Regions from separate parts of the Streptomyces sp. SCSIO ZS0520 genome, predicted to be linked through region 2. Evidence: riboswitches for the same ligand, from Rfam matches in the RefSeq annotation. Region 2 holds a riboswitch; each other region holds the start of a gene.
The links. A riboswitch is a leader RNA that binds a small molecule or an ion and turns the genes downstream of it on or off. The one in region 2 is predicted to bind thiamine pyrophosphate.

Region 1 (3,238 bases), 2.3 Mb from region 2:
GGCCGGGTCGAGGTCCCGGCGGGCGCCGTTGACGGTGACGCTCAGACGCGGGGGCCCGGCGGGGCGTGCGGGCGCGGGCTCGCCGGGGAGCGCGGCCGGGGTGAGGTCGCCGGTCCGGTCGGTATGTACGGTCGGTTCCGGGTGGTCCGGGTGGTCCGGGTGTGTCGGCTCGGGGTGTGCGGGCTCGTTCATACGGGCTGCTCCGTGAGTGCCGTGCGGAATCGCTGGGGGCTGAACGCGCGTGCCTCCTCCGGCAGTTCACCGGTGACAAGGGCATGCGCCAGGACGTCGCCGGTGACCGGGGTGAGCAGGACGCCGTTGCGGTGGTGGCCGGTGGCGAGCAGGAGCCCCGGCAGTGCGGTGGGGCCGAGCAGCGGGGCGTTGTCCGGGGAGGCGGGGCGCAGTCCCGCGCGGGTCTCGGTGAGCGGCAGTTCGGTCAGCCCGGGCACCAACTCATGGGCGTCCCGCAGCAGTTCGTACACCCCGCCCGCGGTGACCGTGGTGTCCCAGCCCTGCTCCTCGCTGGTGGCGCCCACCACCAGCTCGCCGCTCTCGCGCGGGACCAGATAGACCTGGCTGCCGCGGACCACGGCGCGCACCGTCCGGCTGAGGAAGGGCGCGCGCGCCCGGGGCACCGTCAGCCGCAGCACCTGGCCCTTGACCGGGCGCACCGGCGGGCGCACCTCCTCGGGCACGCCGTCCAGGCGGCCGCTGCGGCTGCCCGCGGCGAGCACCACCCGGTCCGCGGCGAGCGCGGTGCCGTCGTCGAGGACGAGTCCGGTGGCCCGCTCGCGGACGACGGTCAGCCGCCGCGCCCCCTGCCGGTGGAAGGCCACCCCGGCGTCCCCGCAGGCCCGCAGCAGGGCGGCGGCCAGGCGGCGCGGGTCGACCTGGTGGTCCCCGTCGACGCGCAGCCCGCCGCGCACCCCGGGCGCCAGCATCGGCTCCAGGCGGCGGCACTCGCGGCCGCTGAGCCACTGCGAGGACAGGCCCGACTGCTCCTGGAGGGCGTGCAGTTCGCGCAGATGGGCCCGGTCGTCGGCGTCCAGGGCGACGGCCAGGGTGCCCGAGGCGCGGTAGCCGAGATCCTGCCCGGTGGCCTCGGTCAGCTCCCGCGCGAAGTCGGGATAGCGGGCCGCGGAGGCGAGGTTGAGGCCGAGCAGGGTCTGCTCGCCGTAGTGGAGTTCGGTGACCGCCGCCAGCATTCCGGCCGCCACCTGGGCCGCCCCGCCGCCCGGTTCGGGGTCGGCCACCGCGACCCGCAGTCCGCGCTGGGCGGCCCGCCAGGCCGTGACCAGGCCGATGATCCCGCCGCCGATCACCAGGACGTCCGCCGCGGGACCGCCCGCCGGTGCTCGCACCATCGCTCAGCTCCTCCCTTCGCCGGCATGACCCGGATCAGGTTCCTACGGTCGGAGGCCGCTCAGCCTCCCTCTCAGCCCGCTGCGACGGGCTCCCGCGAGTGCTCTACGTTGGTCAGCCTAACGCGGAGCCCTCCGGGTCCGGACACGCGCCCGGACCGGCTCCGGCCCGTCTGCGCAAGGGAGCCGCCGATGACCCGCTCGCTCGACCACGTCCGCTTCGCCCCGCTCGCCGACCAGGCCCCGGGCCAGGTGGGTACGGGCACCCGCTTCACGTACCACGAGCAGGACGGGCGGATCTGGGCCGAGTACGAGGGCGGCGACATCGTGCACGGGCGGCTCGTCGGCACCCGGGCGGGCGACCGCCTCGACTTCCGCTATGTGCAGCTCACCCGGGACGGGGAAACGGCGAGCGGGCACTGCGTCTCGCGCCTGAGCGAACTGCCCGACGGGCGGCTGCGCCTGACCGAGAGCTGGGAGTGGGAGTCGCGGCAGGGCGCCGGGACCAGCGTGGTGGAGGAGCTCGCGGGGGAGGGCGGCGTGGCGCCGGTCACGCGATGATCGTTCCTCTTACCGGCCCTGTGCCGGGTGTCTAGAGTGAGCGGATGACCGAGCAGACACGGCCTGAGCAGCCGGGGCGGGACCAGGGACAGCCGGAGCGGGTCGTCATCGCCGGGGCCGGGATGGCCGGGGTGCAGACCGCCGTCGCCCTGCGCGAACAGGGCTGGCCCGGCCGCGTCACCCTGCTCGGCGCCGAACCGCACCAGCCCTACGACCGGCCGCCGCTGTCCAAGGCGATCCTGCTCGGCAAGGCGGAGGGCTCCGCCTTCGAGGTCGACTTCGAGGCGCTCGGCATCGAGCTGCTGCTCGGCTGCGAGGTCACCGCCCTGCGGCCCGAAGTACGCACCCTGGACACCGAGTCGGGCCCGCTCGTCTACGACCGCCTGGTGCTCGCCACCGGCGCCGAGCCGGTCAGCCTGCCCGGCACCTCCGGCATCGCGGGCGTCCACCTGCTGCGCACCCTCGACGACGCGGAGCGCCTGCGCCCGGTACTGGAGCGGCAGCACCGGATCGTGGTCGTCGGCGCGGGCTGGATCGGCGCCGAGTTCGCCACCGCCGCCCGGGAGGCGGGCTGCGAGGTGACCGTCGTCGAGGCGGCCGAGGTCCCGCTCGCGGGCGCGCTGCCGCGCGAGGTGGCCGCCCCGATGGCCGCCTGGTACGCGGACGCCGGTGCCGAACTGCGCACCTCGGCGCGGGTCGCCGCCGTCGAGGAGGGCGCGGTGCGCCTCCAGGACGGTACCCGGCTCACCGCGGACGCCGTGGTCGTCGGGATCGGCGCCCGGCCCGCCACCCGCTGGCTGCGCGACAGCGGCATCGCCCTCGGCGAGGACGGCGCGGTCCTCGCCGACGAGCACCTGCGCACCTCCGCGCCCGGCGTCTGGGCGGTCGGCGACTGCGCCTCCTTCCCCTCCCGCCGCTACGGCCGCCGGATGCTGGTCCACCACTGGGACAACGCCCTGCAGGGCCCGCGCACCCTCGCCGCCAACCTCCTCGGCGAGGAACCGGCCGCCTACGACCCGGTGCCCTACTTCTGGTCCGAGCAGTTCGGCCGGTTCGTGCAGTACGCGGGGGACCACGGCGCCGCGGACACCCTGGTCTGGCGGGGCGAGCCGGACGGCGCCGCCTGGTCGGTGTGCTGGCTCCAGGCCGACCGGCTGGTGGCGGTGCTCGCCGTCGGCCGCCCGCGCGATGTCGCCCAGGGCCGCAAGATGATCGAGGCGGGCGCCACCGTCGACCCCGAGCGCCTCGCGGACCCGGCGGCACCGCTCAGGTCCGCCCTGCTCTGAACCCCGGCGCGCGGTGGCCGGGAGCGGGTG
Region 2 (3,238 bases):
GGCGCCGATGCCGGAGGTGATGTGGTCGTAGGCCGGGGCGACGTCGGTGGTCAGCGGGCCGAGGGTGTAGAAGGGGGCCTCCTCGCAGATCTCCTGCTGGAGGTCGATGTTCTCCTTGATCTTGTGCATCGGGACATGGCCCGGGCCCTCGATCATGGTCTGCACCTCGTGCCGCCGGGCGATGCGGTTCAGCTCGCCGAGGGTGTGCAGCTCGGCGAACTGCGCCTCGTCGTTGGCGTCCGCGATGGAGCCGGGGCGCAGCCCGTCGCCGAGCGAGTACGTGACGTCGTAGGCGGCGAGGATCTCGCAGAGCTCCTCGAAGTGCGTGTAGAGGAAGCTCTCCTGGTGGTGCGCCAGGCACCAGGCGGCCATGATCGAGCCGCCGCGGGAGACGATGCCGGTCTTGCGGTTGGCGGTGAGCGGGACGTGGGCCAGGCGTACGCCCGCGTGGACCGTCATGTAGTCCACGCCCTGCTCGGCCTGTTCGAGGACGGTGTCCTTGTAGATCTCCCAGGTCAGCTCCTCGGCGCGGCCGTCGACCTTCTCCAGCGCCTGGTAGAGCGGCACCGTGCCGATCGGCACGGGGGAGTTGCGCAGCACCCACTCGCGGGTGGTGTGGATATTGCGGCCGGTGGACAGGTCCATGACCGTGTCGGCGCCCCAGCGGGTCGCCCAGGTCATCTTCTCGACCTCCTCCTCGATGGAGGAAGTGACCGCCGAATTGCCGATGTTGGCGTTGACCTTCACCAGGAACCGCTTGCCGATGATCATCGGCTCGCTCTCGGGGTGGTTGATGTTGGCGGGCAACACCGCCCGCCCGGCGGCGAGTTCGGCCCGCACCACCTCCGGTGCGACGTTCTCCCGCAGGGCGATGTACTCCATCTCCGGGGTGATCTCCCCGCGCCGCGCGTACGCGAGCTGGGTCACCGCAGCGCCGGTGCGGCTGCGGCGCGGGCTCCGGCTGCCGCCCGGGAAGAGGGCGTCGAGGTTGCGCAGGCCCGCGGCATGCGGCTTGAGCCCGTCGTCCTCGGGGCGCACCGGGCGGCCCCGGTACTCCTCGGTGTCCCCGCGCTCGGCGATCCACGCCGCCCGCAGCGGCGGCAGCCCGCGGCGCACATCGGTCTCCGCGGCGGGGTCGGTGTACGGGCCGGAGGTGTCGTACAGCGTGACGGCGGATCCGTTGGTGAGGTGCACCTGACGGACCGGTACGCGCAGACCGGGGCGGGAGCCCTCGACGTACGCCTTGTGCCAGCCCGCGGCCTTGCCGCCCTCGGTGTCCTGGGCAGGCGTGTGTGCATCCTGAACGGTCATCAGACCTACTCCCTACGCCGGCATTACCCGGTAACAGGTTCGGCGGTCGACGCAGCCAAGTCCCCTCCGGCTTCCGGCACGTGTCCGACGTGCCTGCCGGGTACGGAGGTTCAGCGCCCTCTCAGCCCGGTGCTCCGAGCTCCCGCGTTGTGCAAAGTGCCCCCACGCTAACGCCCCCGCGGGCGTGCTGAACAGTGCGCCCCCGGCTTCTTGCGATGATCGGCGGGTGACGACGACGCAGCAGCCCCCGAATCCGCCCTCCGGACCGCCGCCCGGACGGGGTGGCGGCGGGCCCGACGACGGCGCGGGCGCGGACGGCCCGGGCGGCCACGGCGGCCCCCCGCACGCGCACGGCCACAGCCACGGGCACGGGCCCGCCGCCCCGGTCTCCCGCCATCTGCGCCGGGTGATCGCCGCGGTGCTGATCCCCTTCACCGCCGCGGTCGCCGTCGGCCTGCTCGTGCTGTGGCCGGGGAGCGCCCCCGACCACAAGCGCACCGGCGTCGGCTTCGACCGGCAGACGCAGTCCGCCGAGGTCACCCGCCTGGAGAAGGTCGACTGCTCCTCGGTGAACCCCTCCGCGGACACCCCGAACGGCGACACCTCCACCGCCGAGGGCACCTCGGCCCAGCAGCAGGCGAAGGGCCGTTGCGGCAAGGCGACCGTGCAGGTCACCAGCGGCAAGGACAGCGGGCGCACCTTCACCGAGATCGTGCAGCCGGACTCGCCGCGGCAGTTGCACGAGGGGCAGAAGGTCGTCGTCGCCTACGCCCCGGACGCGCCCCGTGAACTCCAGTACTCCGTCACGGATGTCGACCGCGAGCCGCCGATGTGGGTGCTCGCGGCGCTCTTCGCGCTCGCGGTGGTCGTGGTGGGCCGGCTGCGCGGGGTGATGGCGCTGATCGCGCTCGCGGTCAGCTTCGCGGTGCTCACCCTGTTCATCCTCCCGGCGATCCTGCAGGGCTCGAATCCCCTGCTGGTGGCGGTGGTCGGGGCGAGCGCGATCATGCTGGTGGCGCTCTATCTGTGCCACGGGCTGACCGCGCGGACCTCGGTGGCGGTGCTCGGCACCCTGGTCTCGCTGCTGCTGATCGGGCTGCTCGGCTCGCTGTTCATCGGCTGGGCCTCGCTGACCGGCAACACCGACGACAACACCGGCCTGATCCACGGCCTCTACCCGGACCTCGACATGAGCGGCCTGCTGCTCGCGGGGGTCATCATCGGCTCGCTCGGCGTCCTCGACGATGTCACCGTCACCCAGACCTCGGCGGTCTGGGAACTGCACCAGGCGGACCCGGCGATGGGCCGCCGGAAGCTGTACCGCGCGGGCATCCGGATCGGCCGCGACCACATCGCCTCCGTGGTCAACACCCTCGTCCTCGCCTACGCCGGTGCCGCGCTGCCGCTGCTGCTGCTCTTCTCGATCGCGCAGTCGAGCGTGGGCACGGTGGCCACCAGCGAGCTGGTCGCCGAGGAGATCGTGCGCACCCTCATCGGCTCGATCGGGCTGGTCGCCTCGGTGCCGGTGACCACGGCGCTGGCCGCCCTGGTGGTCTCGGCCGACCGTCCCGGCGGTCAGGGCTCCCCCGCGGCGGGCGGCGCGGCACCCGGCGGCAGCAGCGCCCCGGGGCGCGCGGCGGTACTCGGGGGGCGCGGACGGCGCCGCAAGCGCTGAGGCGGCCGCCCGGGGCGCCCGGGCGGCGCAGGAGCAAAAGCGTTACGGCAGGGCGGTGAGCGGGGCGGGCCCGGCTCAGCCCGCGCTCTGCTCCTCGGTGAGGATGCGGTCCAGCGCCTCGTCGAGGTGGGACTCGAAGTCGGCGAGCGCCCGCTCCTGACCGAGCGGCACCAGCTTGTCCGTACGGTCCAGGAAGGCGACCAGGGGGGCGACGCCCGCCCGGAACACCGCCTGGTCGCTGCCGACCTGAAG
Region 3 (3,238 bases), 2.4 Mb from region 2:
CGGCGCGCGGCAGGCTCCAGGAGGCGCTGCTCCCGGAGCTGATGAACGTGGTGCGGCACATCTCCTGCGACGACGACACCACCCGCAAGACCCTGTGGCGGCTCTTCGACGGCACCCTCGTCGAGTCGGTGCTGATGCGCTACCCGGACCGGGTCACCATGTGCATCTCCTCGCAGGCCGGCTGCGGCATGAACTGCCCGTTCTGCGCGACCGGTCAGGCGGGCCTGGACCGGAACCTGTCCACCGCGGAGATCGTGCACCAGATCGTCGACGGGATGCGGGCGCTGCGGGACGGGGAGATCCCCGGCGGGCCCGCGCGGCTGTCCAACATCGTCTTCATGGGCATGGGCGAGCCGCTCGCCAACTACAAGCGCGTCATCGGGGCCATCCGCCGCCTCACCGACCCCGAGCCGGACGGCCTCGGGCTCTCCCAGCGCGGCATCACCGTGTCCACCGTGGGCCTGGTGCCCGCGATGCACCGCTTCGCCGACGAGGGCCTCAAGTGCCGCCTCGCGCTCTCCCTGCACGCCCCCGACGACGAGCTGCGCGACACCCTGGTGCCCGTCAACACCCGCTGGAAGGTCCGCGAAGTCCTCGACGCCGCCTGGGAGTACGCGGCCAAGTCGGGGCGGCGGGTCTCCGTCGAGTACGCGCTGATCCGCGACATCAACGACCAGGCCTGGCGCGGCGACCTGCTCGGCAGGCTCCTCAAGGGCAAGCGGGTGCACGTCAACCTGATCCCGCTCAACCCGACGCCGGGCTCCAAGTGGACCGCCTCCCGCCCCGAGGACGAGCGGGCCTTCGTCGACGCCATCGCGGCGCACGGCGTCCCGGTGACCGTGCGGGACACCCGCGGCCAGGAGATCGACGGGGCCTGCGGGCAGCTCGCCGCCGCCGAGCGCTGAGGGCGCCCGGGGGCGGTTGTCCACAGGCGCCGACGGTCCGAAAAGCGACGGCGGTACCCTGGGCGGCGTACCACGCACCAGCACCACTTCGAGACACGCATTCCGCAGTACACCGTCCGACATACCCACACCGGCACACACCGTGCCGGCCCACATATTCCGACAGGGGAGCGCCACAGCGCTGAGAGTGCGGCACGGACCGGGCGACCGGGCCGATGGCCGCAGACCCTCTGAACCTCGCCCGGGTCATTCCGGGTAGGGAGTTCGGACACTTCTCCAGCTGTTGCGCCCTGCCCGCGGCCACCCGCCGCGGGCAGGGCCGCGTCTCTTCCTGGTCAGCCCAGGAGGAATCCAGTGAGCACCACCAAGAACTGCCTGGCCGCCGTCCTCGCCGCGGGGCTCGGCCTCGGCACGCTGACCGCCTGCGGGGACTCCGGGGACTCCGGCGGCGACTCCGGGAACGTCACCCTGGTCACCCACAGCTCCTTCGCGGTCTCCAAGGACGTCCTGAAGGAGTTCGAGCGCACGTCCGGCTACAAGGTGCGCGTCCTCAAGGACGGCGACGCCGGGCGCGCCGTCAACAAGGCCCTGCTCACCAAGGACAACCCGCAGGGCGACGTCTTCTTCGGCGTCGACAACACCCTGCTGTCCCGCGCCCTGGACGGCGGTCTCTTCCAGCCGTACAAGAGCCCCGCGCTGTCCTCGCTGGACGCGGACACCCGGCTCGACCCGAAGCACCGGGTCACGCCCGTCGACACCGGCGACATCTGCGTCAACTACGACAAGAAGTTCTTCAGCGAGAAGAAGCTGGCGCCGCCGAAGAGCTTCGCCGACCTCGCGAAGCCCGCGTACAAGGACCTGCTCGTCACCGAGAACGCGGGCAGTTCCTCGCCCGGGCTCGGCTTCCTGCTCGCCAGTGCCGCCGAGTACGGGGACCAGGGCTGGCAGGGCTACTGGAAGAAGCTGAAGGCCAACGGGATCAAGGTCGTCGACGGCTGGGACCAGGCCTACAACGAGGAGTTCTCCGGCTCCGCGGGCGGCCGCAAGGCGGGCGGCGAGCGTCCGCTGGTCGTCTCGTACGCCTCCTCGCCGCCCGCCGAGGTGGTCTTCGCCGACCCGCGGCCGAAGACCGCGCCCACCGGGGTCGCCACCGGGACCTGCTTCCGGCAGATCGAGTTCGCCGGACTGCTCGCGGGCGCCCGCAACACCGAGGGCGGCAAGGCGCTCGTCGACTTCTTCGCCTCCAAGGCCTTCCAGGAGGACATGCCGCTGAACATGTTCGTCAACCCGGTGCGGGCGGGCGCGAAGGTCCCGGCCGTCTTCACCGAGCACGGCACCGCGGTGGAGGACCCGCACACCCTGGCCCCCGGGAAGATCGCCGAGAAGCGCGACGACTGGGTCACGTCGTGGACCTCGCTCGTGCTGAAGTGAGCACACCGACGTGACGCACACCGATGTGACGCGTACCGAGGCGACCGGCGCGACGGCCCCGCCCCGGGTGCCGCGCCGGCCGCAGCGGCGCCGGAGCGCGGCGCGGCTCGGTCTGATGGCCGTGCCCGCCGTGTTCTTCGCGCTGTTCTTCGCCTACCCGGTCGCCGCGATCGTCGGGCGCGGCCTGAGGGACGGCGGCCACTGGCAGTTCGGGCGCCTGACGCAGGTGCTCGGCGACGCCGGGATCCGGCAGGTGCTGTGGTTCACCACCTGGCAGGCGCTCGCCTCCACCGCGCTCACCCTGCTGATCGCGCTGCCCGGCGCCTATGTGCTCGCCCGGCTCGACTTCCCCGGCAAGAGCCTGCTGCGGGCCCTGGTCACCGTGCCGTTCGTGCTGCCCACCGTCGTCGCGGGCACCGCCTTCCTGGCCCTCCTCGGCCGCGGCGGACTCCTCGACGACCTGTGGGGGGTGCGCCTGGACACCACCGTCTGGGCCATCCTGCTCGCCCATGTCTTCTTCAACTACGCGGTCGTGGTCCGCACCGTCGGCGGGCTCTGGTCCCAGCTCGACCCCCGGCAGGAGGAGGCCGCGCGGATGCTCGGCGCCTCCCGGGCCGCCGCCTGGCGCACCGTCACCCTGCCCGCGCTCGGCCCGGCCGTCGCCGCCTCGGCGCTGATGGTCTTCCTGTTCACCTTCACCTCCTTCGGCGTCGTCACCATCCTCGGCGGCCCCGCGTACGCCACCCTCGAAGTGGAGATCTACCGGCAGACCGCGGACGTCTTCGACCTGCCGACCGCGGCCGTGCTGACCCTGGTGCAGCTCACCGCGGTCGCGCTGATCCTCGCCGTGCACGCCTGGACCGTGCGCCGCAGGGAGAGCACGCTGCGCCTGCTCGCGCCCG

Region 1: another riboswitch for thiamine pyrophosphate. It lies ahead of thiO (glycine oxidase ThiO); the one in region 2 lies ahead of thiC (phosphomethylpyrimidine synthase ThiC).
Region 3: another riboswitch for thiamine pyrophosphate. It lies ahead of MID12_RS05910 (thiamine ABC transporter substrate binding subunit); the one in region 2 lies ahead of thiC (phosphomethylpyrimidine synthase ThiC).

The regions. Positions count from the first base shown of each region.
Region 1 is NZ_CP092644.1:6,399,848-6,403,085, forward strand. It holds gene thiS (sulfur carrier protein ThiS) at 1-45, opposite strand, end outside; gene thiO (glycine oxidase ThiO) at 189-1,364, opposite strand; TPP riboswitch at 1,359-1,470, opposite strand; gene MID12_RS25850 (hypothetical protein) at 1,554-1,922, shown strand; gene MID12_RS25855 (NAD(P)/FAD-dependent oxidoreductase) at 1,967-3,208, shown strand.
Region 2 is NZ_CP092644.1:4,137,687-4,140,924, reverse strand. It holds gene thiC (phosphomethylpyrimidine synthase ThiC) at 1-1,311, opposite strand, end outside; TPP riboswitch at 1,304-1,467, opposite strand; gene MID12_RS16070 (YibE/F family protein) at 1,538-2,986, shown strand; gene MID12_RS16065 (SsgA family sporulation/cell division regulator) at 3,062-3,238, opposite strand, start outside.
Region 3 is NZ_CP092644.1:1,750,848-1,754,085, reverse strand. It holds gene rlmN (23S rRNA (adenine(2503)-C(2))-methyltransferase RlmN) at 1-905, shown strand, start outside; TPP riboswitch at 1,060-1,185, shown strand; gene MID12_RS05910 (thiamine ABC transporter substrate binding subunit) at 1,260-2,336, shown strand; gene MID12_RS05905 (ABC transporter permease) at 2,452-3,238, shown strand, end outside.